One region of the Bacteroides coprosuis genome, then DNA from elsewhere that is predicted to be linked to it. Evidence: riboswitches for the same ligand, from Rfam matches in the RefSeq annotation. Region 1 holds a riboswitch; each other region holds the start of a gene.
What was found. A riboswitch is a leader RNA that binds a small molecule or an ion and turns the genes downstream of it on or off. The one in region 1 is predicted to bind cobalamin.
Positions count from the first base shown of each region.

Region 1 (7,562 bases):
GATGAAATCTCTGATGCATGAGCCATCAGGAGTGTCATAATCATCACCAAATACACTTAATTCTTTACGAATACCTATCGCAGTTTGAGTAAGATAAGGCACTAAATTTTGTGGGACCCCACTTGGAAGTTCTCCTAGTAATGCTGTTGGATGTGCTCCTATAGGGTTGAAATAACGCAAAAGAATAGCGTTGATAGGTGCACCAGATGCTACAGTATCATGAATAATTTCTTCATTAATTTGCTTTGTATTACCATAAGGAGATTCTGCTTTTTTAATTGGAGCTTTCTCTGTTACGGGCAATTCGTCTGGCTGACCATACACAGTACAAGATGAAGAGAATACAATTCCTTCTACTCCGTGTTTAGGCATTAAATCTAATAGATTGATAAGAGAGCCCAGATTATTACGATAATAAAGTAAGGGTTTTTCTACAGATTCACCTACGGCTTTACTTGCAGCGAAGTGAATGATAGCTTGAATTCCTTTATACTTAGTAAATAGTTTATCAAGCCCTGCATAGTCCAAACAGTCTAATTCAACAAATTCGGGACGAATACCTGACACTTTTTCTATATTATCTACAACATCTGCACTAGAGTTTGATAAGTTGTCTATAATAATTACTTCATATCCACTGTTTTGTAATTCAACTACTGTATGTGATCCAATATAGCCTGTACCACCTGTAACAAGAATTCGTTTTTTCATGATTTCTTTTCTTTTAATGAGTTACAAAAGTAGGAATTTATATCTGTTCTTTGAAGAAAGAGTATAAGAAAAATTTACCCAATTTGGGGTTCTCAATATTACTCAAAGCAAAACTCCTTTTTAATAAAAAAGAATAGAAAATACTTTTTACGATTATACCCAAACTGAATAAAGATACACACCGAATTAATAGAGGATAAAGATCTGGGACAAGAGAGGCTTTGATCAGGGTCAAAACATCAACATGACACCGACATGATGATACTTTGTCGGTGTCATATTTTTTATATCTCTCAAATAGAATAAATGAAGTATTCTTATACATTCAGATTAGCATAATTATTCAAATCCAAATGAGACAAAAAAAGGACCTACCAAAGACGAATCGAGCAGGTCCTTTTCAAAAATCTTGAAAAAGATAATGATTAAAGATCATCTATTATAGAGGTCGATTTTGCATAAGCACTGGGTTTGGCTTCAAAAAAATCGGTCTTAATCATATTGGCATTGCTATATTGTGCTACCCACGACATACTAGCCGGCTCATCTTCATATCCTGGATATAGAATTTCAAACCCTAAGTTTTCACATCTTAGGTTGGCTAGGTATTTTATATAGTCGGAAACCATCTCTTGAGTCAATCCTTCTATTTCTTCTCCAATAACATATTCTCCCCATGCCATTTCTTGTTCAGCTCCCTCTTTTATCATCGCTCTAAACTCTGCAATAGCCTCAACTGTAAAGAGCTGTGGTTCTTCTTTTCTTAGTTCAAGTATGATAGACTGAAACAGCCAGAGGTGAGTATTTTCATCCCGATTGATGTAGCGTATTTCTTGTACAGAACCAGGCATTTTACCATTTCTTCCCAGATTATAAAAAAACATAAAGCCTGAATAGAAATAAATACCTTCTAATATATAGTTGGCTACCATCGTTTTTAAAAGCTGATGTGTACTTTTATTGAGTTGAAACTCATTATAAATATCACCTATAAATTTATTTCTTTTTAATAGATGTTCATCGTTTCTCCACTGATACAAAATACGTTCACGCTCCTCGGGCGAACAAATAGAATCGAGCATATAACTATATGATTGAGAGTGAACAGCTTCTTGAAAAGCCTGTATCGTTAAACAAAGATTCACTTCATTGGCAGTTACATACTCTCCTACATAAGGCAAGTTGGCTGTCTGAATACTATCTAGGAATATCAAAAAAGACAGTGTTCTATCATAAGCTCTCTTCTCGGCTCCAGAAAGATTGCGGTAATCTTTTACATCCTGACTCATATTGATTTCCTCAGGTATCCAAAAGTTATTCATCGCCTGACGGTACCAATTGGAAACCCAACCATATTTCATATTATTGAAATCATTCATATTGGTCGTATTCCCATTGATCATTCTACGTTTATTGACGTCTATATCACCATGTTCATTAAACAAGGCTTTCTTCTTCAGTTTAGTCATTGTTATAGTATATCTTAATTTTTATCATTATTTACACCTTATTATATAGGCTTTAAGCAGAGCAAGTCTCACATTCTTCTACTTCTAGGGACTGACTTCTTACATAATACAAAGTCTTTACCCCTTTTTCCCAAGCTCGAAGATAGAGGTTGAGCAGTTTGCGGAAGGTGAATTCTTGGGTTATGTATAGGTTAACAGATTGTGATTGGTCCAAATGTCTTTGTCTTACTCCTGCTGCATCAATTACCCAACTTTGATCTATCTGATGGGCTGTTTTATAAAGCCAGAAAGTTGAATCGCTCAATTCTGGAGCAACTCGAGGCACTATACTTCCCTTCTTTTCTTCAAGGAAGTAACGATTCATCACAGGATCTGTTCCAGCAGTAGTACCTGCTATGATAGATGTCGAACTTGTAGGTGCAATAGCGAGTAGATACCCATTGCGCATTCCGTTCTTGGCTACATTTGTCGCTAAAAGCTTCCACTCCTCAGAAGCATAACCTCGCAACTTAAAGTAATCCCCCGTCTGCCAATCGCTCTTATCAAAGAAAGAATAGACACCCTTTTCTTTGGCCAATTGGTTGGATGCCTCTATGGTATAATAATTGATTTTCTCATAGACTTTGTCCATATAAGCCAAGTGCTCATCACTCTCCCAACGAAGTCCTTTTTGCGCTAACAGATGGTGGTACCCACTAGTACCCAGTCCGATGGGACGCATTTTCTGATTCGTAATTTGTGCATAAGGAATAGGATAAAAGTTCAAATCGATCACATTGTCCAGAGCACGTACAATGGTGTGAATAATACCTTGCAACTCTTCAGAATCTTCCACATCAATATTTCCTAGAACAAGAGAGGCTAGGTTACAAACCACAAAATCTCCAGCTTTGGTTTCTTCCACTATAATTTCATCACCATTTTCTAAACGTACAGTTCGGCGCACATCTTGAATGGCACTTTGGTTTTGTGCTATCTCAGTACATAAGTTCGAGCAATAAATTACACCTTGGTGCTTATTGGGATTCAAGTTATTCACTAAATCTCTATTAAAGATAAAAGGTGTACCTGTTTCTACAGCCGATTTTATAATCAACCGCACCATTTCCTTAATAGGTATTATGCGTTTAGGGATACGATGATCATTCACACATTCTAAGTATTTCTGTTTCCACTCATCACCATAGGTATCTTCTAAGTTATAGCCTTTCATAGTCATAATCTCATGTGGGCACATCAAATACCAATCTCCTTCCATATTTGTCTTTACCTGCTCCCAGAAATAATCGGGTATGCAGATTCCTGGAAACACATCGTGCGCTTTCATTCTATCGTCTCCATTATTCGTTCTTATTTGGAGAAACTCGGGCATATCACGATGCCAAATATCAAGGTAAATAGCTACTGATCCTTGTCTCACTCCAAGTTGATCAACAGCTATAGCCGTATCATTACACAGTTTTACCCACTTTAAGATACCTCCCGCTACACCTTTAAAGCCTCTTATATCGGAGCCTACGGCTCTTACTTTTCCTATATAAATCCCCATACCTCCTCCAAATTTTGAAACTTGGGCAAAGTTGGTTAGAGTACGATAAATACCTACAAGACTATCGGGCATTACATCTTCAAAACAACTAGATAACTGACTCAATGGTTTACGTGCATTACTCATTGTAGGCGTAGCCATCGTTACTTTCAGGGTACTCAATACATCGTAAATACGCTTAGCCCAGCACACTTTCTTCTCCCCTTCGGGAATAGCTAAGTGCATAGCTATCCCCATAAACATCTCTTGAGGACGCTCTAATAAATGATGAGAATAATTCTGAATTAAATAACGTTTAGATAAAAGATGAAGACTACTGTAGGTAAGCAACTGATTGCGTGAAGCCTTCATGTATTTTGACAACTCTTCAACCTCTGCTTGGGAATAGTTTTTGAGCATATAGCTCCCATATAGATTTTGCTGAGTCAGATAGTTCATCTTTTTATAGAGTGAAGTTAGTCCCAACTCTCTTTCAGCCTGCTGAATTTCTTTTTCTAGTTCGACAGCTAATAAGCGAGAGGCTATGAACTCCCAGTTAGGAGCATCTGGAGTAATTAACTCTACTGCTGCCTTCATGAGTATCTTCAAAGGGTTGCCATCTGCTTTGTAAAAAGAACGATATTTAGAATACAAAAACTGAAGATCGTACTGCTTTTGTCCAAATTCGTTTTGGATATCCTGCAATAATTCAATGGTATCATCATCTGTGATAGTCTGACGAAACTGATTAATCATTTCACGACAGGCTGTTCTTCTATCTCGGTATAAGATGTAGGCTTTGGCTTCTTTGTAATGACCTCTCTTCATCAAAACTGTTTCCACCAAATCTTGTACTGTTTCCACATCTACATAATCACTATCTTCAAGGTTGACAGATATTAAGTCACAAATGATCTCTAATTCGTGTTCAGAAACCGATCGTTGCAAACTATGAAAAGCTGCTACAATGGCCCTTTTTATCTTATCGTAAGTAAAATCCTCTACTTGACGATTTCTTTTAATAATTTTCATTCTATTATTGTTTTGTTTCATAAAACACTCAAAAAGCTCATTGCCGGAGAGCTTATCTGAAGTAGCATTGGCAGGTCTTCTGACTTTCCTTATCTCTTGGTATGCCTTCCCATACATAAAGTATAGTGGTGTGAGTAGTTACAAGAGATTTATAAAGGATTACAGCAGCCGGTCTGTCTCGGATTTACACCGAATTCCCTTTTCAACTCAGAATAGGAATCTATTCTAAGTCACCAATCTTATTGAAAGCAAAGATAGAAATAAATAGATTCAGACCTAAAAATAACCAGATTATATCTTTCAAAACCCTTCCTCTTAATAGAGATTATACAGCCATTCATTTTTACTTTTATCCACCACTACCATTTCGATAATATTTTGTTATGCTTTTCTAATCAAAAGATTACAAGCAACAAAACAGAAACTTATGCTTTATTATCGAAAGCATTCGTAATATAATCAAAGCGCATTATTTTAAACACAATCTAAATAGCACTATTTATTAACTAATAATCAATAACTTACTATACTATCATCAACTTTCGATAAAGAAGAAGATCAAAACTTTTATTCGTTTATTATTGAATATATGAAAATCGAAACATATATTTGTGTCATGAGATTGAAACTAAGACATCTCCCTTAAATACACATACTAAGAAAAGCCAATCAATAATGAAAAACATTTGGAGTCAGAGTAAGATAGCCATTGGTACAGAAGCAAGTTTCGATGGTATTTTAAACATTCAAGACTTACTTAAAACCCTTCGTTCTAAGTGGGACCACAATCAATATTCATTTATTAATGATAAAAAGTGGGATCATCTTGCTGCACACTATTCCAACTTAGATGGGACTCAAAATATTCGTGCATTAGGTCAAGAATTAACACTATATAATACAGCCCTCTACACTATAAAAGAAAAAGATGGTAATTACTCTATTGTTCCTATTGCCAAGGAACAAATGAAGGAATTTGAATCAGAGAGTAAAGCAGAAGGTCAAGAAGCTAACTTATGTATGCAAGAAGGCAAAAACTTTGGAGACCCTGCCTTCCGCTTCAACTCAGTAGCAGACAGCCTTCCTAGTGAAACATACGCTTTAGAAAGTTCGGATAGTTATTACATTGATTTTGTTGGTAAGCAACTTTTCACTAAATCTCCTGGTGCACATCCAAAAGAGTACAATTATTATCGATTGGATTTAAGTGTATGGCCCCCTAAAAAGTACCCCCTATCTAAGCCAATTATCAATATTACTTATAGCTCTACGCATAAACTATATGCAGCTTTAGAACTAGAAGAAGAAAGCCATTTCAATATTAAGCGTATTCGTATTGGTCATGAATTCAATGACTTGTGTGCTTGGGATTGTATCCAACTCAATGAAGAGATTGGGGGTACTCATTTTTTTAGGTGGGTAGAACTAGCTTGGGTAGGAAATGATCTTTTGTTAATTGATGATGCTCATCTTTGGAAAATCAAAGATGCTGCTATTGGTGGAAGAGTATTTGAAAGAGTGAGTGATATTAATGCTTGTGGATGTTGTATCAACTGCTCTCCAACACTTATTAGAACAAAGAATGGCGGTTCGTTTATTCCTTCAGATAAAAAACTGATGGAGTGGAAAGATGGAGAATTACAAAATACGGGCATTACCATTACAAAGCTTTATGCGAAACGTTTCTCTACAGCCCCTCTAGGCAAAGCTGGTTTTATTACAACAACAAGAAGAGGACGTATTGCTGTACATACTCAAACAGATACAGGAGCTATTCATTTTCTAGACTTGGTAGATTCTCCTTCACTTACTTGTGTTAAGGAATTGAATCAAGATTGGATTGCATTCTTTACAAACGAAACCTATTCAGAGAGAGATAGTGATTTGGCTCAATTCTGGAATCACAAAACCGATACTTGGTTAAGAATGAAATATGGAGCTCTCAACAGCTCAACAATACATAATATTATGCTGGACGATGAGGGTACTGCTTTTATAGCCGACAATCAAGGTCACTTGCATAAGATTACAAACTTCTTTGAAAACTTGGCAGAGTGTAATAATAAAGAAGAAGTAGAAGAAATGAATTCTAACGAATGGTACGATGGCAGAGGTGTAAAAAAGGCACCTCCATCCTACCTAAAGAAAAAAGAATGTATTTCTCCTGCCCGAAAACAAATGACATTCGAAGAACGATTGGATTTCTTCGGGAAGAATTATAAACTGACAGAACAAAAGAAACAACGAAAAAAATAAAGATAGTTTTGATAAATGTGAATAATAGTTTTTTAGGATAATTACTTAAATAGTTGTTTGTAGTTGGGTAACCTTTTACCCTAAACGATAAAAGGTTCAAAAGGGTTCAGAGCGTGTCTGAACCCTTTTTATTTGCAAAAATAACAGATATTAACTTAATCAGATTATCTTTGAAAGATAATAAAATATCGAACTATGAAAAAGACATTTATGAACCTCTTATTGCTCGCGGGATTAATCCCTTTCTACCAATCTTGTAGCAGCGATAATACTCCCATTCAGCCCGAACCTGAACCTGAGCCCATCATCCTTGAGCAATCAAATGCAAGGATAGAGAGTTCTGGCGGCGAAGTAATCTTAACTTTTAAATCGTCACAAGAGTACTCCATTCAAAACCATTTAGATTGGTGTAAAGTTGAAGTAGAGGAAATGAATACAGAAGAGAAATCTGAATTTAAGTCGTACACCCTTCATCTTCTCATTGATGAGAGCTATATCTATGAAGACAGAGAAGGATATATCAAAATTATAGTTGCAAACAAAGAATATCCCATCCAAGTAAAACA
Region 1 is NZ_DYYK01000136.1:3,851-11,412, reverse strand. It holds gene galE (UDP-glucose 4-epimerase GalE) at 1-711, opposite strand, end outside; gene K8V80_RS07835 (ribonucleotide-diphosphate reductase subunit beta) at 1,137-2,180, opposite strand; gene K8V80_RS07830 (ribonucleoside-diphosphate reductase subunit alpha) at 2,233-4,740, opposite strand; cobalamin riboswitch at 4,793-4,993, opposite strand; gene K8V80_RS07825 (hypothetical protein) at 5,416-6,996, shown strand; gene K8V80_RS07820 (BACON domain-containing protein) at 7,192-7,562, shown strand, end outside.

Region 2 (7,562 bases), on a different contig from region 1:
CAACATACCCCAGAACCCTGTATAAGGACTTCTTCCTAAACCGATCAGCTCACGAGCAGTCATGTTCTTTATGGAAAACTTATCTGTAAGTACGACACTGATGAGTTTCGCTAAATCTTTTTCCGTATAAGTAGCAATATCCTTTCCTTGAATCATGATATTCCCACCTAGTTTAGGTTGAAATGCACAAAGGGTTCTCAACAGAGTAGATTTGCCTACTCCATTTGCTCCTAGTAAACAAGTTAACTCCCCACTGTACACAGCACAATTCATCTCATCAGCAATTACTTTTCTATTTTTTTTAGAGCAATAGCCAATGGATAGGTTTTGCAATTCAATGGTTCGTTTTTTTAAATTAGTATTCATGCAATTCATTTTTACGTTTTCCAAATAAAACAGAGATGACAATAGGAGCTCCAATTAATGCAGTAACCGAGTTGATTGGTAAAGCTCCTTCAAAGCCAGGCATACGTGCTATCAGATTACAAAGCAAAGCAAGTGCAGCTCCAGTAAGTGTTACAGCTGGCATTAAAACTCTATGATCCGAACTTGAGAACAAGGTTCTGCAAAGATGAGGTACAGCCAGCCCCAGAAATACAATTGGTCCGCAATATGCCGTCACAATAGCTGTTATAATACAAGAGCAACAAATCGCCCAAAACCGAGCTCTTCGCATATTTAAACCTAGATTTTTAGCATAGCTTTCACCTAGGAGCATTAAGTTTAACGTTTTTATTAACAGAAATGATAAAGGAATAAGTATAGCCATTAATGTCACAAAAGTATAGACTTGAGATTCTGATACTTTAGCAAAACTTCCTAATCCCCAAATAACGTAAGCACGTACATCTTCATCATTACTAAAGAATTTTAAGACACCGATAATAGCTGTAGCAATATAGCCTATCATTACTCCAATAATTAATAAGATAACATTTCCTCGTACTCGTTGAGAGATGGCTACAATAATAAGCATAACTACCATAGCTCCAATAATAGCAGCGATTGAAACAGCCATTTCACCTACAAAACCCATACGGCTTAGTGCCACTCCTCCAATATTCCCCGAAAGAAGGATAATAAATGCTACACCCAAGCTAGCACCTGAACTGATACCTAGCTCTGATGGACCCGCCAAAGGATTTCTAAAAATGGTCTGCATTTGTAAGCCACTAATAGACAATCCCGCCCCAGCAATCAAGGCTGTAACAGTCTGTGGAAAACGAGACTTCCATATAATGTTCTGCCAAATAATAGTTTCATCACCTTTACCCCATAAGATGTTCCAAATAGACTCTAAAGGAATAGAAATAGTACCTAAAGCCAAGTTTAAACCAAATAGAACAAAAATTGAAGCTGTAATAAAAACAAAGAGTATGATATTTTTTCTCATATCTTATTGGGTTAATAATTTGTAGTAAACAGCTTCATGATCGGATAATAAAGTAGGGTGAAATACTTTAATTAAATCAGCTAGAATAACTTCGGGTTCAACAGGAGTTTGTTCGTAGAAAGGAACTTCACGAAGATTACTATAAATTACTTTTTTCTCTTTGTATGCCTTAAAGTCTGCATATCTTCCATCTGTTTGTTTCAGTATATCATACGAAAAATCGCCATTATAGCTATTAACGATTCTCCAAAAATCAGCCTCAGCACCTTGAGAATATACAGTTTCAAAATCAACATAGAATCCTCCCGATTCATTGTCGTTTTTCATAAAGTATTGTGCTCCTGCATCTCTAAATAACTGAGCAAGATAGCTCTCTCCTCCTACTACATACCAATTTCCCGAGTGAAGTTCTCCACTCAATACCGTAGGTCTCTTCTCAACATTTTCTACTAATGCTTTTAGTTCTAGATACCGATCTTCAATCGCTTTAAACTTTACATTTGCTTCATCTTCTAAACCTAGTAGGGCAGCAGTAAACTTAATCCATTCCGCCTGTCCTAGTGGGGTAACTTCTTTATATCCTAAAAAACTAATTAGGGGGATCTCCAAGTTTCGAATGGCATCATAACCCCCTCTTTTAAATGGAGAAACTAAAATCATATCTGGATTGAGAGCAATAACCAGCTCACTATCAAAATCTCCTTCAATACCTATTTTATGCGTTTTCTTCTCTTCTAATTGCTTGTTTATCTCCTCATTAAAAAGGAAACGAGTACTCGTTATTCCTGTAATACGATCTACAGCATCTAGCTTTATGAAATTAGATATTTGCAAAGAAGTCATACAAATAACACTACGAACGGGTGTTTCAACTTTCAAATACTCACTGGGTATATTAGTTGGATGAGTTCCCTGTGGAATTAAAGCATACTGATATTTAAGTTCGCTTTCTCCCGAAGGATCTTGTACATCTATTAGTTTATAATCTCCAAAATCTTGAATGGAGAATCCTTTGGCATACTTTATCTCTATTTTTTCTCCTTGAGAATGATTTATTTCTGTAGTATCTTTCTTCTTTTTCTGTCCACAAGCTGTGAAAATAAAGACACATAAAATAGTTAGTAATAAAGGTTTGATATGCATAATGTGTTTGTGTTTCATGATTTAATAATCAGCAATGAGAAGTAAGGGAACTTTCTATTTATAATTTCTTCTGTATCTGTAGTATAATATTCTGTATCTAACCCCACATTTTCAAAATAATGGAAGGTGGATTGAGGTGCTTTATGAATCGCTTGTTTAATATCTTCTGCACTTTGAGATGCTTTCATTATTACCACCGCTCTGTGTTTTTCTATTTTATCAACGAGATCTGAAGTGGTTATAACTCCAGGAACAACATGAAGTTCTTCTTCTTGCATAGCAATATGAATATGAGCCAAAGCACCAGCAGAGATAAAAGCAGGTACACCAGGAATCTTGTCCACCACTACCCCATCTCTTTTTAAATTATCTATGATATAATGACTAGAGGAGTAAAAGCCCGCATCGCCTTCGGCAGTAACAGCTACATTTTTCCCTTCTAAGTAAGCCTGATGAATCGATTTAGAAACCGCAGCATAGCTAGCCAGAGCTAAAGTACGGTCTTTACTCATGGGGACATCAAACAATTGTACTTTTGCTTGGTCAATATCAAGAGCTAAAAGAATATCTAATGCTCTAGAAGAAACTTTTGTGTTTTTTAGTGTTGTTGAAGGACAATAGATAATATCTGCTTCCTTCAGTGTTCTCAGCCCTTTCAACGTGATTAACTCAGGTTCTCCAGGTCCTAGAGAAACAAACGTAATAGTATTTGCCATCTTATAAACTCAGTTATTATTGAGTAAATTATAAAGAGGCTTCAAAAAATAGGATGAACAAGTTGTAACGATTAGGTGTAACAAAGTTCTTAAGCCTAAATCTCGAGCTCTTAAAAACCAATTATTTTGGCAGGTCTTCTGACTCACATTCCTCTAGATACATCCTTCCCATTTCTTGTAAGAAACAGTGGTTTATGTAGTTACCTAAAGTTAGTAAATGTACACAGCAGCGGATCTGTTCAGGATTTGCACCTGATTCCCTTTTCACCACAGCCAGACAGCCGTCTGGAGGGCACCAAAACTGTGCCGAAGTTACTGCTTTTTACAAGAATTATGAAACATGTCTATCAATTAATTCATCCTTCTTTTCATAAAACTTGGCCTATTCTCATTTATTTTTTAGATATTTGGGGCGTTAAAACAATCGATACTTATACTTACCACAATCCATTAAAGAACAACATGAGCGTAATCATAATCATAGGTGATGGCATGGCTGATGAACCAATTCCTCAGTTGGGCAACAAAACGCCTTTGCAAGTTGCACATACTCCTAATATGGATTATCTCGCTACGCATGGTCAGACAGGACTCTTAAAAACGGTTCCAGATGGTTGGGAAGTAGGTAGTGATGTAGCCAATCTTTCCATCCTAGGATATGATGTAAACCAAATCTATCAAGGTAGATCAGCCTTTGAGGCAGCTAGTTTGGGGATTCAATTACAAGGAGACGAACTAGCTCTTCGCTGCAATTTAATTACCATAGAACAAGATAAAATAACAAGTTTCACGGCCGATCATATCAGCACAGAAGAAGCTATAGTATTACTAGATTGCCTAAACTCTCATTTTCAAAGCAAAGGATTTAAGTTTCATGTTGGTGAGTATTACAGACATCTTTTAGTTTGCCCTAGTTATGAACCTACTTTGACAAAATCAAAAAGCTTTTTAGTTGGAACATCTCCTCATAATGCCCTAGACTTAACTAAAGATCATTTATACTTAAAAGCATCTATCCCTGAGGCAGAAGATTTAGCAAACAAGCTCAACACCCTTATTCTAGAGAGTCAAGCAGTTTTAGCCAAACACCCAATTAATCTTAAACGCATTAGCGATGGTAAAAAGCCAGCCAATGCCATCAGCCTATGGTCGCCTGGTTTTACTCCTCACATGAATCCTTTAAAGTCTTTTTTACCCATTACAACGGGATCGGTTATTTCGGCTGTAGATTTAATAAAAGGAATTGGAATATACGCAGGATTAAAAGTAATAGAAGTAGCAGGTGCTACAGGAAGAACGAACACCAATTATGAGGGTAAGGTTCAAGCAGCAATTCAGGCTTTACAGACGGATGACTTCGTGTGGTTACATCTTGAAGCAAGCGATGAAGCGAGTCATGATGGAGATTTCCAACTTAAAATAAAAACAATTGAAGATTTAGATTCCAGAGTGATACAACCCCTTTTAGAGGCAACAAAAAACTGGGAAAACCCACCTTTAATTGCTGTACTACCTGATCACCCCACATCTTCTCTATCTAAGATTCATTTGGATCAAAAGGTACCATTTATCATCTACCATCCTTCTATTACACCCGATATTGTTCGAGCATACAATGAAACCTCTTGTCTTGAAGGATTGTACAAGATGGAAGAAGGAACAGATTTTATACCCCTCTTATTTAGAATAGAAAAAGAGGTATTATAAATTATATTTCACAACACTGTCCTGCCACATAGCACCTATGCATCAATAAATTAGGACAACTCTATAATTCAAAAAGAATCTATTATTGGACCTTTTTTAGAGCTAGTAAGACTATTATTCAAAATTAAAGATTGTCTTTTACTAAGTTTGTAAGCCTATTTTTTATACTTTTGTGCAAAGTTTAAAATAGCTACATATAATTCACTTTACATAAATTTTCACTTAATTATTATGAAAGAGCGATTGCTCTCGAGAACTCGATTTATTGCCGAGTATTCATCCACTTTAATGGGTAGTGGAGTACACACATCCCGTGTCATTAGGAACTCAAAGCGATTGGGAAGGGCACTGGGAATTGAGGTAAAAATAGGTGTTTTCCAGAAGAACATTATTTTAACAACATTAGATCAGGAAAATAATATCTCTCACAGTGAAGTTGTAGACATTCCAGCCTATCCTATTAGTTTTGAGTACAACTCAGAACTAAGTGCATTAAGTTGGGAAGCCTATGATGAACACTTGTCTTTTGAAGAGGTAAAGGAGAAGTATTATCAAATTATCAACTCTCCTCGTATTCATCCCTTGTTTGTCTTAATCTTAGTAGGTTTTGCTAACGCATCTTTCTGCCGACTATTTGGAGGAGATTTCTGCTCAATGAGCATCGTCTTTTCATCCACTCTCGTTGGATTCTTCATTAAGCAACGCCTAGGAGCCAATAAGGTTAATCACTTCATTACCTTTATATTGGTAGCTTTTATAGCCTCATTATGTGCTTCTATCTCACTTATTTTCGACACAACATCGGAGACTGCTTTAGCTACAAGTGTGCTATTCTTGGTCCCTGGAGTGCCTTTAATCAATGGAGTAATTGATATAGTCGAAGGTTATATTCTAACAGGATTCTCACGACTTACACATGCTGCTCTATTGGTGGTATGTATAGCAATAGGTTTATCATTCACACTCTTCTTAATCAAAGACAGTTTAATTTAATATGGTTGTTTTAGACGTAATTCTAGATGGAGCGTTTGCTGCAGTAGCAAGTATTGGATTCGGAGCTATATCAGATCCTCCCCTAAGAGCTTTTAAATTTATTGCACTTCTTGCTGCAATAGGACATGCTTCACGTTATTGCTTAATGACATTTCTAGGTGTAGATATTTCTACAGCTTCTTTATGTGCATCATTACTAATTGGTTTTGGTAGTTTATGGTTGGGTAAAAAATGTTATTGTCCAATGACAGTTTTATACATTCCAGCTTTACTCCCTATGATTCCAGGTAAATTTGCATACAACATGATTTTCTCTCAACTTATGTTCTTGAGAACCATGGATCAAGCTGTTGAAAGAGCCAAATATATGGAAATGTTCTTTACAAATAGTATGGTAGCCTGCACTGTTATTTTTATGCTTGCAGTGGGTGCTACGTTGCCCTTATTCTTATTCCCTAAACAAGCATCTTCATTAACTAGACACAACAAATAAAAGAGAATGGATATTTTTTGGACGACGATAGCCAATTACAATTCTGAAACTTGGCTCTATCAAGTTATTATTCTATTAATCGGGTTCATACTCACTACACTTCTTATTAAAAAACCGAGCAAAAAGATGGATATAGCCATGAAGCTATATCTTGCAGGTGTTTTTACATGGATTTCGTTGGTGTATTACGACCATTATTGTGCACCAAGAGGATATAGCAATATTCTTACTTTCTTCTGGATCCTAATTGCAGGAACATGGGTTTGGGATGCTATCAGAGGATATACTACATTTGCAAAAAATGAAAAATACAATACACTAGGGTATCTATTAATGATTATGCCCTTTATCTATCCTTTGTTATCAATGGCTAGAGGCCTTACTTTTCCAGCTATGACATCCCCTTTATTGCCTTGTTCTGTAACAACATTTACAATAGGATTACTCCTCTTAAGATCCCAAAAGGTAAATATGTTTATCGTATTATTCCTTTGCCATTGGTCATTAATCGGTTTAACTAAAACGTATTTCTATAATATTCCTGAAGACTTCCTATTGGTAGCAGCATCTATTCCTGCTATCTATTTATTCTTTAAAGAATACTTTCTTCAAGACTTGCATAAGGATACTAAACCCAATGCAAAGTACATCAACCTTCTATTAATGGCTGTTTGCTTAGGCATAGGCATCGTCCTTACCGTAACTCTTATTGGTCAGGTAGTAAACAATCAGATTCTTTATTACTAAGAGGAAAGTATATTCCCCTACTAAAGCAGGGTATTATCATAACACCGATATGAGTATGCTTTGACACCGACATGACATCATCATGTCGGTGTCAAAGTAAATCTATCATTCTCTTCTATCCTATTATTCAAACAGATAGCTTTTTCATAAATTTATAGATTAATCATAATTTAGAGGTAGTAGAAAAGTGTACACTTTGCGTATTCCCTTGATTGTCGACTACAGTTACATTGTGTTCCCCATCTTTGGGAGATATCGTAAACTTATGGATAAACTGGGTTTCACCTAAATAATTCCCATCCATATGCCAATAGATAATGGCCTCTTTATTACTATGAACTAAGTCGAGTGTCAAACTGCCTTCCGAACC
Region 2 is NZ_DYYK01000190.1:15,544-23,105, reverse strand. It holds gene K8V80_RS11500 (ABC transporter ATP-binding protein) at 1-366, opposite strand, end outside; gene K8V80_RS11495 (iron ABC transporter permease) at 356-1,393, opposite strand; gene K8V80_RS11490 (ABC transporter substrate-binding protein) at 1,397-2,530, opposite strand; gene K8V80_RS11485 (precorrin-2 C(20)-methyltransferase) at 2,551-3,252, opposite strand; cobalamin riboswitch at 3,364-3,567, opposite strand; gene K8V80_RS11480 (cofactor-independent phosphoglycerate mutase) at 3,715-4,959, shown strand; gene K8V80_RS11475 (threonine/serine ThrE exporter family protein) at 5,191-5,952, shown strand; gene K8V80_RS11470 (threonine/serine exporter family protein) at 5,954-6,445, shown strand; gene K8V80_RS11465 (DUF6064 family protein) at 6,452-7,192, shown strand; gene pbpC (penicillin-binding protein 1C) at 7,356-7,562, opposite strand, start outside.
Region 2: linked by a shared signal. The riboswitch ahead of K8V80_RS11485 (precorrin-2 C(20)-methyltransferase) and the one ahead of K8V80_RS07830 (ribonucleoside-diphosphate reductase subunit alpha) in region 1 are both predicted to bind cobalamin.

Region 3 (7,562 bases), on a different contig from region 1:
TAATTCCAGGAAGAGCAATTACCTCAATATCACTATTCTTCTCCTTTTTCATTTCATAAACAAGAGGAGTCATGCCATATATTCCTGCATCTCCAGAGCTAATTACACAAACGGTTTTTCCTTCCTCTGCATATTTAAAGGCTTCTTCTGCACGATCTTTTTCCTTACGCATACCCGTATCTATACAGATCGCTCCTGGCTTGCTGATACCTTCTATAAATTGAAAATAATATTTATAACCTACTATTACATCTGAGGTTTTAATAGCTTCCAATACAGCTGGAGTAATATCTTCTTGTGAGCCAGGACCAATTCCTGCCACTATAATCTTTCCTTTTAACATGTCTTTTTAGGTTTCTTTTTCAGTTTACGTATTAAAAATTTAAAGCTTAGCCAAACACCTGTACCAGAAACAGCTATACATCCTAAAGCTAGGAACCAGATGGTTAAAGTCCATAATACTGGTCGTTCCATTAGCCATTGTATGTGCAAATAGTGGAATCCATTGAATAACCATTTTCGTGCTTTTCTATTCTTATCTAAGTGTTTGTAATTTCCTGTTTCAGGACTTATATAATATGTATTCTCGTCTTCACTCTCTACGGATACCTTGTAAATAGGTAAATCTAAATCTCTTTTCCAAGGTAAGTAATATTCTTCAAAGTGATGGATAAGTTGGATGTTATATTTTGTCTCTTGACCATGGATAGACTCTATGGCTTGGCAAATTTGAGCCTCTGATAAATTGAGCCTTTGTATGCTATCTTTCGAAGCATCAATATGTAACACTTCTTTACCATCTATGATTTCATAGATAGGGACTCCCTGAAAAGAAGTCCAAGAAATTTGTTTTAGTTTTGGAAATGCTTCTTGGAGTTTTCTATAATCTAAAGGATAGACAGCAGGATCTACCTTTTTACCTTTAATTTTTTGAGGGATATGATAATTCGTATGTGTCTTTACAAGCCATTGAGGAACTTTCTGGAGAGCCATCATTCCACTAATAGACCAAGTAAAAAGGAATAGGCTAAATGCAAAACCTAAAAGAGTATGCCACTTATAGCTAAACTTACGATAGGGAGTGCTCCATTTCTTTTGAATCTTATATCTTTTGGTATAAGCTCTTACCCCTAATATAAATCCTGTAATCACGGTTATAAAAGAGAGAGTGGCTAGGGTAGTAAGTGTATTTATCCATGTTCGCGTATGTTGGCGTAGAGCTGGAATATATAGCTTGTGAGGAATAGAGCCCACATAAGCCCAAAGTCTTTCATTACGTGTGGTTAATTGTTGGACTTCTCCTGTTCTTGATGATAAGTAAAGTTGATGTTTTGCAGAGTCATCAAAATGTACTTTATAGATGGGAAGTTCTTTTTGATATTTAGAGTACATAATCCAAATATCTTGCTTGTGCAGCGTATCTATTTTTGCAATAGAAGCCTGAACCCATGATTGAGCGATGTCTTCTAATTCAGCTTTAGAAATAGGCTCATTATCTTGCTCTAATTGAGAAGAAATATAATAGGTGTCTTTGCTCGTTTCTACAGTAAATATTCCTTTGTTTTTATACTGATTTACCTGAATGCTTTTTAGCTTTTCATCTTGAGGAATTTCTGCTAATACATCCTCTATATTCGGTAAGGAATCGGTGAGGCATATTCTGTGGTCGTGTCTCTGTGTTTTATCTACATCAGGAAATGACTTGTAGATCAAAACTAATCCTGTAATAAACCACATTAGGAACAGTAAGCTAATTACTGTTCCTAATACTCTGTGGATGGCATATGTTATTTTCTTAAACATAAAGTGTTTTTCTATATTAATGCATCACTTCTCCAGTTACTTCGTAAACTGCTTTTTTATCTATGATGTCTCTTTTTTTGTGAGTCGTGATAAATTGTAGATGTTTTACATATAAGTTTTGTATTTGAGGATTTTCTCCTAGTCCTTGTACTCTTACATCTACTTGATAGCCCTCTTTTTCTAAATCTTCTTTCCAATCTCCAGCAATGTCATTTTTGGCATGGTCTCCAGCTACAAACATAAGAGGGATAAGAGTTACCTTCTTATACGGAGAAGCTTTGAGTTGGTTTAATGCGTCATCAAAAGAAGGATAACCTTCAATTGTTCCAATTATGCAGTTGTCGTGTCCTTTTGCTTTGAGCATATAGTCCATCATAGCATATTGTGCCGTTGTAGGGTCAGAAGTTCCGTGCCCTACAAAGATGAAGGCTTGGTCTTTACGAATATCTTTAGTTATGATTTCAATCAAATTACTATAGTCTTCTGGCTCATAAAGGAGAGGATTACCGATGCGTATATCTTTAAATTGATCTTGAATATCCAATACATTTCTGCGTAGAGATTCCATTTCTACCCCATTAATAATAGTTGTCGGTTGAATTAAAATATGGGTGTATCCTTCTTTATGCAGTTGAGTTAGAACTTGAAGAGGGTTTTGTTTTTTGATTCCTCTTTCGTTCAATCTTTTGATAATAATGCGAGAAGTATAGGCTTCATAGAAATCACAATTTGTAAATTGCTCTTTTACCTTTAGATTGATAGCATCAATGGTTTTTTCACGAGTGTCGTTATGTGTTGTACCAAAGTGTACCATTAACACAGCGGCTTTATCAGCCTCCTTCATATCTTTAAAAAAGTCAATATGCTCATAATCTCCACCACCATGTGCATATAGAGCTAGAGAGCTCACCATACAAATAGCAATTAAGAAAAGTTTTTTAATAGAGTTCATTGTTTTATTTATTAAATTTAAGTGTTACACTAGCAAAGAATGTTCTTCCTGGAGAGGTTGTAGCATATCTCATCAAGAAAGGTTTTTCATCTTTAAAGTTGAAAATATTATCTATACCCAAAGAAACTTCAGGGGTGAAGATGGATAGTGCTTTGAAGCGATGAGTGCTTGTAATATTCCATAGGTTATATGAACGAGCATCCATATTCGTATAATAGGCTCTGGATTGTAAGTGTCCATTCAAGTTGACATTTAAGTCGTATTTACTCCAGTTCTTGAAATAGTTAAGACTTACCGAACCAGTATGGCGACTTGAACCGTTTAAATATTTATCTCTAACATTCGGTTTGTTTTTGGAATTCATATTCTTAGCTTCCAAGAAACTGTAATTCGTACCTAGGGTTAAACCCTCAGTAAGTAGAAATTGCATACTCACATCGAAACCTCTACTTCTTGCTCTATCGTAGTTCTGATATTGATAATGATCTTGTTTTGCCGATTCATTAGTATATTGATCATTGATTAAAACGCGTTGAATAATATCATCCACGAATGTAATGTAGGCTGAACCTGATAAGGTGAAGAAGTTATTGAAGTATTCAGCATTGAAAGAGAATGAATTTGACTTTTCAGGTTTTAAATTGGGGTTAGGATGATTCACTGTACCACCATTCATATTTTCATTTTCGTAGTAAAGTTCCATCATATCTGGGGCACGGAAACCTCCTGCATAAGATAGGCGCATATTGACATGATCCCAAGAATACATAGTAGAAAGTGAAGGAACAAAGCGATTGTTGAATTCTTTGTGGTGTAAGGCTCTAAATCCAGCAACAACAGTCCAAGCATCGAAGAATTTCATTTCATCTTGAGCATAAACAGCAGCTGTATAAGCCGATTTTGAATGTTCTAGTTTTTCTGGATTAGCTAAATAATCGATGGTGTAATCTAGCCCTGTAGTCAACTTATGATGACTAAAGTTTAATACGCTTTTTAAGTCGTTTTTAAAATAGCGTTGACGTTTAGATAACTCTGATGTACCTTCTTTTTTACCTTTGAAATGATCTTTTTCATATTCATAGTTGTCAAAATAGGTATCAAAACTGATAAAGCCTATCTTTTTAGGTAAGCGATAGATTGTTCCAGCCCCGATATTGTAATCTTTATAAGCCATGTTGTAGCTATATGCTTCATAAGGACGATCTTGTTTCTTGTTGTAGTAAGAGCCAAAAAGATCAAAGCTTAAACGAGCGTTGGGCTTATACGTAAATTTTTGTTTTACAATATTTGAAGAGTAGGCAGTTACAGCTTGTTTTACTGTTTCTTTTACGGTAGGCTGACCATTTTCATCGTAACCATTTTTATTTGGACCTCCTTTTTTATCCCATTCGTATGGACTAAGTTGCCAACCATTGGTTTGTCTTCTCTGGTATGATGTTTGAGAAGTTACTTTACCTAGTTTGAATTCGGCAACAGTAGAGTGAAAGAACTGTCCTTTTCTAGATATCTTATTAGTTGTTGTAATATTTACTTTTTCAGTAGGGTTTTGGGTGATGATATTGATAACTCCACCCATCGCTTCCGAACCATAAAGAACAGATGCTGATCCTCTAATAATTTCTATTCTTTTTATCTTACTCATGTCGATACGCTCCAAGTCTGTCTGACCGCTGGTATCTCCATTCATTTTGTAGCCATCTACTAAAATTAATAGATTTCTACCACCCAAACCACTTGCTATAATACCGTGGCTTTCACTATAAGTAACTGAAGAGTTCATGTTGGCAACAATCTCCTCTAAAGAAGTACTTCCTGTATTTTGAATTTCTTTTTGAGTAAAAATCTGTGTGTGAATGGGGGTGTCTTTCAAATAAGTATGTGTACCTGTTCCTGTAACTACCACTTCTGATAAGTTGAAAGCCTTGTCGGGCAATACGATAGAGATATTATGCTTGTCTGCTATCTTGTCTATAGACAATCTTTTATCTTGATAATTAAAAGAGTGAACTCTTAAAATAAGGCTTCCTGTATCCTGAATACTGAGTTCAAATCTTCCTTGATTGTCTGTCATTGTACCATAGTGGGTTCCCTCAACTGCTATTGTAGCCTCTTTAACGGGGTAACCTTTTTCGCTCTTTACAATTCCTTTTAGTAAGGTTTGAGCACATAACAAGTTGAATGAGCAGCATATAAATGCTACTAAAACCAGTAAAGTCTTTTTCATTAGATGTTTTATGTAAAATTCATACTCTATTCTTAGCCCCGAGAATATTGTTATCTGTTTGTGTTGGCAGGTTTCCTGACTAACTCTGTCTGAACGCCTTCCCATTCTGTATTTAGAATAGTGGCAATGAGGATGTTCAAACCGTGTTTTTATAGAGTTCACAGTAGCGGGCACTGTTTCGGATTCTAACCGAATTCCCTTTTATACCCTAGTAAGGAAATACTAGGACATCACCAAAACGCTGCAAAGGTATTAAAATATAAAAGAGTTTTAAACACTTCTTTTCTTTTTTTTAATGTAATATTGTGATTACGTTTTTTATTAGTAATAAAACTTTATAGAAGATATGAATAAACCCCAATTCTTAATTGCAGCAGCAAACTCTGGTGCCGGAAAAACCACAGTAACACTTGGATTGATGAGAGTTTTAGCCAAACGCAATTTATCTGTACAACCCTTTAAATGTGGTCCCGATTATATTGATACCAAACTTCATGCATTAGCTTCTGGTAAGCCTTCTGTAAATTTAGATTTATTTCTTGCGTCCCCCGAGCATATAGAAAACACTTATAATAAGTATACCTCTTCTGTAGATGTTTCTGTTGTAGAAGGTGTTATGGGTTTATTTGATGGTTATAAAAAGATGGAGGGTAGTGCTGCACAGATTGCAAAGCAATTGGATATTCCTATTGTTTTGGTAGTCAATGCAAAGGCATCTGCTTATTCTACGGCTGCTTTGCTTTATGGCTTTAAGAATTTCGATAAAGATATTCGTGTGAAAGGAGTCATATTCAATTTTGTGGGTTCTGAAAGTCATTATAGCTTCTTAAAAGATGCCTGCTACGATGTAGGAGTTGAGCCTTTAGGGTATTTACCTAAAGATGAAAATCTCGCCATTCCTGAACGACATTTAGGTTTAGATACCGACAACACCGAAGCCATCCATCATTCTATTGATATTTTGTCAGATGCTATCGAACAGCATGTTGATATAGAACGATTATTAGAAATAACTTCTTCATCCGTAAAAAGTACGAGAGTAAAAGAGATAGAAACTAAACCTATGTTCCAGTGTATTGCCGTAGCTAAAGATGAAGCTTTTAATTTTATGTATGTAGAAAATATTGAGACACTTCAGCAATTGGGTTCTGTTGTTTACTTTAGTCCGTTACACGATAAAGAGCTTCCCCGTGAGGCCGATTTTGTGTACTTGCCAGGAGGTTATCCCGAGTTTTATGCGTCTAAGCTCAGTGAAAACAAAACGATGCACCAAAGTATTTATGATTATATCGAAAAAGGAGGAAAGCTTTTTGCTGAATGTGGCGGAATGATGTATTTGTCGTCTTCCATACAAACGAACGAGGGTGTTAAATATCCTATGGTTGATATCTTTCATCAAGAAGCTAGCATGAAGAATATGAAACTAAAATTGGGTTATCGTTTATTCTCTTATCAAGGAGTAGAATACAGAGGGCATGAGTTTCACTACTCCCAAATCATTTCAAATTTGCCAAGTGTTGCACAACAGTATGGGGCAAGAGGTCAGGAAGTGGATACGAAATTACTTCGATATAAGAATGCAGTTGCAGGATACACTCATATTTATTGGGCTGATAATGAAAATTGGTTGAATCTTTTTAATGATTAAGAAATGGCAGTAAGAATTTATACTAAAGGAGGAGATAAGGGTATGACTTCGATTCATGGAGGTACTCGAGTAGATAAAGATGATATTCGTATTGAGGCAAACGGAGCTTTGGATGAACTCAACAGTGTCATCGGAGTGGTTCGCTCTTTTATGGCAGAAGAAGATAGCAGGCATGAGATTCTTTATCGCATTCAAAAAGAGATGATGGTAGTCATGTCTTTAGTAGCAACTCCTTCTGCACATCGTGAAAAAAACCCGAATACTTTTGATGAGTCTATTATCCCTTACTGTGAAGAATTAATAGATGAGATGGTGGCCCAAATCCCCGAAAATGAATTTTTTATTCTACCAGGAGGTAATCCAATTTCGGCTCATTTACAATGGGCTCGAACTATTGCTCGCAGAAGTGAGAGAAGACTGTGGACTTTACACCGCAGTGATGCTTTACCCGATGAATTGTTGAAATTTATCAATCGACTTTCCGATTTGTTTTTTATTATGGGCAGAGAAGAGATGTCTCGAGATGGGAAAGCAGAAGAGAAATGGCATAAATTTCTGTACAAAAGAAAAAAGAAATAGAGGATAATATTCCTTTATTTGTTAATGAATACAAAAAATACCGATTTGGTTCTAGATTCGATGAGTTCAGACCAAGTCGGTTTTTTTATACTCTAAAAACTGTCTTATCTTAGCAAAAGGAAGGAGAAAGAGCTCTTCTTTCATCAACTTATTGAATAAAGAAATTCACTAACAATTTGATATATATGAAACGATTTCTGGTTTTTGTCGCAGTAGTACTTTTGTTTTTACCCTACTCAAGTGCTCGAGAGCGAATGTTATTTAATGAAGGTTGGTCTTTCAAAAAAGAAGATCCCTTGTCTATTCAAAAGGACAACCGTTTAGATTATGAGAAAATAAAGAAATGGATATTACCC
Region 3 is NZ_DYYK01000185.1:4,490-12,051, reverse strand. It holds gene cobJ (precorrin-3B C(17)-methyltransferase) at 1-343, opposite strand, end outside; gene K8V80_RS11080 (PepSY domain-containing protein) at 337-1,803, opposite strand; gene K8V80_RS11075 (sirohydrochlorin cobaltochelatase) at 1,820-2,755, opposite strand; gene K8V80_RS11070 (TonB-dependent receptor) at 2,760-4,979, opposite strand; cobalamin riboswitch at 5,028-5,232, opposite strand; gene K8V80_RS11065 (cobyrinate a,c-diamide synthase) at 5,326-6,627, shown strand; gene K8V80_RS11060 (cob(I)yrinic acid a,c-diamide adenosyltransferase) at 6,631-7,206, shown strand; gene galB (beta-galactosidase GalB) at 7,392-7,562, shown strand, end outside.
Region 3: linked by a shared signal. The riboswitch ahead of K8V80_RS11070 (TonB-dependent receptor) and the one ahead of K8V80_RS07830 (ribonucleoside-diphosphate reductase subunit alpha) in region 1 are both predicted to bind cobalamin.

Region 4 (7,562 bases), on a different contig from region 1:
TACACTTATCTTTAGTTCTTCATAAGCTGTACCAGCCTTGGTTATAGCTTCAAGTGTAACATAAACTTCGGTTTGCTTACTGCTTGAGAAAGTTAGATTTTCATCTGTACTGATGATTTTGCCATCAATTTTCCAAGCAAAAACTGCCCCTTGAGCATTTTCATACTTCGGCTCAATAGTTATCGGAGTATTTATTTTTGTCAGATAGATATTGTCTTCTTGATCCAGAGTGATTTGGGGAGGATTGAGTACCGTAGCCTCATCATCACTACATGCGGAGAATGATAGGAGAGCTATCAGCATCAAGCCAATAGTCTTGCTCCAAGAAGGAAAGTGTTTCATAATTATTGAATTTAACATTATTGAATTTTATTTTTGGACAACAAGTCGAGATTTGTCATTCTTTTGTCTGTAAATACGATGTGTGCAGGAATATCACCCGTCATTACGCTCCATTTCTTTACTCCATTTCTTTTAAAGCAATACAGAGTGCCAGGCGATACATAATCTTTGGCATCTGTAGTGAAGAAATCTTTAGTAACGGGGTTTACAGCGATACCATAAGGCACTTTAATACGTTTTTCTGTGCCATCTTTGATAAATTTACGAGTTACTATCTTTTGTTGTTTTGTATCAAAAATGGCATAGGTTACGGTATTCGATTGTGTGATATGACTCCATTCTACGCTATATACATAGAGTGAATCGCCCGATAGTTCCATATTACTATTGGGCAACAAGCCCAATGTCTTTACTACTTCATCAGTACGAGTATCAATGATGAATGTTTTAGAGCCTATCTTTTTGTAATCTCCACGAGAGGATACATAGAGGTATCCATAATTATCTAGTTCCAGACGATGTAGATTAATACCTACTTCTATCTTTTTGATTTCGGTAAAAGTCTCCAAGTCTATTACAGATACTGTGGTGTCGTATTCGGGTACACGATACCCTCCTGAGTTTGCCACATAGAGTTTGTTGTTGTGAATCACCATCTCTTCGGGTTGATAACCTACAACGCATTTATCTACAATCTGCATAGTACGAGTATCTACCTTTACCACTGTTCCAATAGGTGCATCGGGGTCGATAAGCACAGGACCATTGTACGAACTGACATAGGCATAGTCTTTATCGAATACAATGTATCTGCAGTTGGTAATATCTAAGGTATGTAGATGTTCAGCCGTGTAAACATCCATTACCTCAACTAGGTGAGAGCAGTTGATTACGGCATAAAGTTTATCTCCATAAATCTGAATATCATTCCCTACATCTCCCAGGTTATGAGTTACTTGAGGGTTCACAGTAGGGTAGATGTTTCTAAAATAAGTACCCGACTCGTAATCGAAATAGTCGAGAGTCGATTTGTTGCTTCCCATATTCCCCTCATTGAGCAAGAAGAATCCTTTTATCTCTCCCACTTCTCCCGGAGCGATTTGCTCTTGTTCAGCCCAGAGTAAGTAGTTTTCATCACCTCGACAAGAAGTAATAATGAATGCAGGAATGAAAAGCAGAATTAAATATAGAAATGTTTTAGTTTTCATGATTCAGATGATTTAGAAATGAGCTTTTAATATGACTTTGAAGTTGGTTCCTGGCATAGGGTAGCGACTTACTACTTCATATTGTTGATTAAATAAATTGTTGACTTCTAGGGTTACTTTGTAATCGTTTTTACCCCAATGGAAGTTTCTACCTAGTGAGATGTCACTGGTGTACCAAGCCAACACTTTATTAATTAGAATATTGGCACTCTCTGTATATCGCTCTCCCGAGTAAATAAAGCTGTAGCTCATATCCCATTTGCGGTACTGAGCACTTACAACTGCCGATCCACTATGCCAAGGGATATAGCTGATTTGTCCTTTGTAAGTAATCTCCTCGGGATCAGAATAATCTTGTGCTTTTTGGTAAGTATAATTTAAGCGAGTATTCAATAAAAAATCTTTGAAGGGCTCTACTGTGGCAGCCAAAGCTACATCAACACCTTTAATTTTTACAAGTCCGATGTTCATCATCGTCCATCTAAAGAGCTGTCCACCGGGTTTAGCCAGAATCTTATCTTCAATTTCATTGTAGTAAGCATCTACCTGACCTTCAAAGTCTTTAAAGAAAGGATGGAAGAATGATTTTTGATATGTTAACCCGATGTTATACTGAGTAGCATATTCAGGTTTCAGGTTTGACGTTCCACTACCAATTACAGCAAAGTAGATTTCATTGAAAGTAGGCATTCTAAATATTTTCTTATAGAATCCTCTGAGGTATAGTTCCTGACTAAGCCAAGGTTGGTACGATGCAATCAGAGTAGGGGTGTATCGATCCCAGTTTTTACGAACTTGTTTCTCTTCTTTCATCTTTTCGTGAATAAAAGTACCTAATAAGCTAGCCTGCACTTTTAAGTGATCTATCTGAATTGAGGTTGCTAGGGCTACCCAACCCGAAAAGCGTTGTGGGTATATAAACTCATGGAGGTTGGCATTCATCTTATTCCACTGAAAGTCGCCCGATAGATTGGCTGTCCACCATGGAGTGAGTGTAATGAGATTTGAACTAGAAACATAGCCTTCATGGAGCATATATTTATTATCCACCTTCATTACTACTTGTTCATCTTTCTTGGGATCGGATAAATAATGGAGATAATCATACGCATATTTCCCCACTAAAGAAGTTCGGTAACGAGGGCTAATCTGCTGAGCATAAGAACCTTGTACAAAGAAATTTTTATCCCATTGTCTATCTTCATTCTTGTATAGACCAGGAGTTTGACGAACAATAGCACCAGGATATCCCCTTTCGGAATCATAATAATAGATTTTAGTTTTCCACTCGCCTTTTTTGAGTTTTCCAAAGAGTCCATGTTCGATACGGAAAAACTCTACGTCTCCATTTTGGCGAGTAGCAACGGTATCAAAAGCTCCTCGGTTATCTTGTTTGTTGATTACTTTATATCTAAATCTATACTTTCCACTAGAATACGTATAATCTGCATTCAGTGATGATTTTATGGTTTTACTAAGTTCTTGCTCCCAGAGTAGAGAAGGATTGGCTAAGCCAAAAGAACCCGTTTTGAAAGTAGCGTGTAAATTGTACCTTTTACCCTTTGCAAAAGTAGGCACTTTAGTTCGCATATATACCGAGCTGGCAGAGGCAAAGTCTTTAGCTGGTTGGAAGATAGAGCTTTTCTGACCGTTGTAAAGAGAAATGGTTTCGATGTTGTCGAGAGAAAATCGTCCCAAATCTACCACTCCATTTTGGGCATTCCCTATTTCTACTCCATCAAAGAACACCCCTACGTGTTCGCTCCCCATACTGCGTACATTGATGGTTTTTAGTCCACCAATTCCTCCGTAGTCTTTCAGTTGTACTCCTGAGAAATAGCGTAAAGCATCTGCAATAGAATGTGCATTGAGCCGTTCTAAATCTTTGCCTTTTAGGGATTGTACGGGGATAATATCTTTGGGGATATACTCTTCAACAATTACTACCTCACCCAATTGTTGAATGCTGTCTAATTTACTCTGTGCTTTGATTTGAAAAGCACCAAAAAGGAGTAAGAGAATGGATAAACTAATACTTCTGCTAGTCTTCATAGTGTTTTATTATAAAGCCTGCGGGTGGATAGAAGTATATAATCGAATACCTTAGATATAGATGTATATCTAAAGCAGGATGTAGTAGCTCTATGTCCCGAAAGCTTAAATACAAAAAATGACTTGGCAGGTTTTCTGACTTACTTCATCTTTAACGCATCCTTCCCATCTTTATAAAAGACAGTGGATATTCGATTGGTTAAAGACTGTTGAAGATTACAGCAGCGGGTCTGTTTAAGATTTTCACTTAATTCCCTTTTATTATAAAAGTTTTAGTGGACTTCTATAATCACCAAAATCAGGTGCAAATTTAAATATTATTTAGATATTTAAAAATAAAATAGGAGTATTATTCATTTTAAGAGTAATATATGATACAATGGCTAGTATGAAGCTCTGTTTCTGGTCTCATCGAGGGTTATCGGGTAAGGAATGGCGGAGGTGTAAAAGTCTTTATTCATTGTATGGTTTTATGACGATGAGGGGGTGCAGAAAGTTATGATTCTTCCAGACTCTAAAACTAGCTGAGGCTATTTTATTAAGGAGTGATTTTCTAAATAAAAATGGTGAAATACTCTTTTTTATGATAAAGAGAATCTGCTTGAATAAGAAGTACTTATAAAATAGAGAATTTACTTTGACACCGACATGACGATTGCATGTCGGTGTCAAGATAATAGTTTGTCTATGCCAAGAATGAGAACTCTTCTTTAGGTAGTAGAGAATCGGGGGTATATTAAACAAAAAATCCCGAAGAAGCTTCGGGATTTTTTAATGCATAAAAAAACGCGTAATTAAATAATGTATTGAGAGCTGATGGATTCATTATTTACTACACGCTTAATAGTTTCTGCAAACATATCTGCTATGCTAAGCTGTTTCACTTTGGAACACTTTTTACAGAATGGGATACTATTGGTGAATATCATTTCTGTAAGTGCAGATGATGTTACTCGCTCACTAGCAGGGTCGGACATTACACAGTGGCTAGCAATAGCTCTAACAGATTTTGCACCTGCTTCGATCATTACATTGGCAGCCTTTGTAATAGTACCTGCTGTATCAACGATATCATCAACTAGAATAACGTTTTTACCTTTTACATCACCAATAATTTGCATAGAAGCAACTTCATTGGCTCTTTCTCTTGTTTTGTTACATAACACTAAAGGAACGCCTAGGTACTTAGAGTAAGTATTAGCACGTTTAGAACCTCCAACGTCAGGAGTAGCAATAACTAAATCTTCTAATTGAAGAGATTTGATGTAAGGGATGAATACGGCTGAAGCATAAAGGTGGTCAACTGGAGTGTTGAAGAAACCTTGAATTTGGTCAGCATGTAAGTCCATTGTGATTAGACGGTCTATACCAGCTACGGTAAGCAAGTCGGCAACTAATTTCGCTCCAATTGAGACACGTGGCTTGTCTTTTCTATCTTGACGTGCCCAACCAAAGTAAGGAACTACTGCAATAATACTTTTTGCAGAGGCTCTTTTAGCTGCATCAATCATTAATAGCAGCTCCATTAAGTTGTCAGAGTTAGGGAATGTGGATTGTACTAAGAATACGTTTGCGCCACGGATTGATTCTTCGTATGAAACAGCAAACTCACCGTCAGCAAAGTGAGTAATATTCATGTTACCAAGAGGACAATCTAGGCTTTGGCAGATTTTCTCTGCAAGATATCTCGAGTTGGTACCCGAGAAAACCATAAAGGGAGTTGTTTGGCTCATTTTTTGAATAGTTATTACTATTTGTTAATTCGCATACAAAGGTATAACTTCTAAAAGTATTATAAAAAACTTATTATAGATATTTCATCATTCTTATATCTATTAGATTTTATACTTTTACGCATATCTCTCTATAATATAATATATTACAAGGTATTCATTCTTTTTAAGATTTTAAATGCATTAGAGCTTTTTTAATTTAACACTCTATTTTTAAACTCTATTACCATAGATAAATCTTTTATTTTTCATATTTCTATCAAGCTTTCTTATCTTTGATTATCATTAACTTTTTGAATGAAGACGCATGAAGCCTCGCTTTACCTTATATTCTTGGCTCCTTTTCTTTTTATTTCTTTCCTCGTGTATGGGAATAGCCCCTACCAAAGAGGTGAGGTATATTGATGGGCTCAACTCTAAAGCGTCTAAATATGGATATACTTCTCTTGATTCGGTATCTATTTATGCCCAAAGAGCATACAAGGAAGCTAAACATTATGAACTAGGTAAGGCAGAGGCATGCAATCATCTTGGCTTTTATCATTTCATGAGAATGAATTTTGATGAGTCTGCCCATTTTTATCAAGAAGTGGGAAAGCATACGATCAATGAGCTCGAACTCCTTATCTCTGATATAGGGATGATGAAAATATTTCAACGCACGGCTCAAAGCAAACTGTTTTATGATTATCGGAATAGTGCTTTAGCTCGGATGAAGCGTATTGACGAAGACCGCACTGTGTTTGATAAAATAAAAGAGAAAAAACGGTTGAACTATGCTTATAGCGAGTTTTACATTGTTTCGGCAATCTATTTTTATTATCTTCAACAAGAAGAATTGGCTGCTGAGGCGATAGCGGACTTGGATCAGCGAAAAGAGGATGCTCTAAATTGGAATGCAATTTCTACAGATACTATACAGCTACTCTATTATAAATACATAAAGGGTGCTACTGGTTTAGTGAAGGGAAAAACTGCTACCGAAAAGTTGCTGGCATCTTTTGATGAGTTGTTTCAGACGTGGAGATTGGCTCGAGCGCAAGGGATCATCTATTTTGAAGCCAATGCAGCACAGGGCATGGCCAATATTCTTGCTCGCCCAGTCAATTACGAGTTAATCTACCATGAACGCATCCATCTATTAGGAGGATTGGGTTATCCCATTGATTCTATTTTACCTCTCCGCCTGGGAGAGTCGGCTCTGAAACTTTTTAAAACCTACGAAGATATCTATCAGATAGCAGGTGCTCATGTAACTCTAGCTCAGTATTACAACTATCGTGGAGAATACAATAAAGCGCTAGAGGTTTTAAAATCGGCACTAGATTATGTCAATCAGCATCATCGCTTGTATTATAAAGATCATCACGATTCACCCGATGATTTAAAGTTATACGAGGAAGATGTCAATCAAAACCCCATAGAAATACAATGGATTGAAGATGATGTACTCACCGTACCCGAGTGGATTGCTCGCATCCGTGAGCAGTTGAGCGTGTCTTTTGCTGGAGTAGGTAATAAAGCCGCATCCGATTATAACCGAAATGTGTATTTGGATATTCTCGATTTAGTTCGTCAGGATAAAGAGCTAGAAAGTAGATATGCTTCTCTTCAAAAGGAGGAGCGGTTTATTAACTCTTTATTGAGTCTGCTCTTTTTCTTAGTAATTGTACTTGGCGTGTTGTTTTATCTAGTCAATAAACACTCCCGTAAGAAAACGACTCTTTACCTTCAGCGACTAGAAAACAGCTTAACCGTTTGTCGGGATTTAACAGCTAGTTTACCGCTCAAGGCATCGAGGTTGGAAGATGTGGTTGAGCCTATTATTCAGATTATCAGAAGGTTCTTGGAGAAAGAATTGGGCGTTGAGCGCATCTATCTTCGCATAAAAGCAATTGATGAAGAAGAGTTGATGTACGATACAGCTCCTGATAAGGAGAAAGATACGGGGCTGTATTCTTCGAGTTTCGACTTAAAAACCAGAGATAGCTCTCTTGAAAATGGAATGTTTAGAGTCTTTACAGCAAAGAAATTGGGTAAAGAAGACCTCTCTTTTATTGCTATTTTATCACCTTATATGGTGTGGGCAATAGAAAATGGATTACACTTCATGGACTTAGGAGAGGAGAGAGAATTGCTCGAAAAGAAGTTGTTTATCACCAATCAGCACAATATTCAAGATAAGCGAGAGAATATACTCAAGCGAGCCAATATGCGCATTGTGTAT
Region 4 is NZ_DYYK01000153.1:3,815-11,376, forward strand. It holds gene K8V80_RS09285 (PKD-like domain-containing protein) at 1-342, opposite strand, end outside; gene K8V80_RS09290 (YncE family protein) at 360-1,550, opposite strand; gene K8V80_RS09295 (TonB-dependent receptor) at 1,563-3,602, opposite strand; cobalamin riboswitch at 3,711-3,914, opposite strand; gene K8V80_RS09300 (ribose-phosphate pyrophosphokinase) at 4,397-5,335, opposite strand; gene K8V80_RS09305 (DUF5112 domain-containing protein) at 5,703-7,562, shown strand, end outside.
Region 4: linked by a shared signal. The riboswitch ahead of K8V80_RS09295 (TonB-dependent receptor) and the one ahead of K8V80_RS07830 (ribonucleoside-diphosphate reductase subunit alpha) in region 1 are both predicted to bind cobalamin.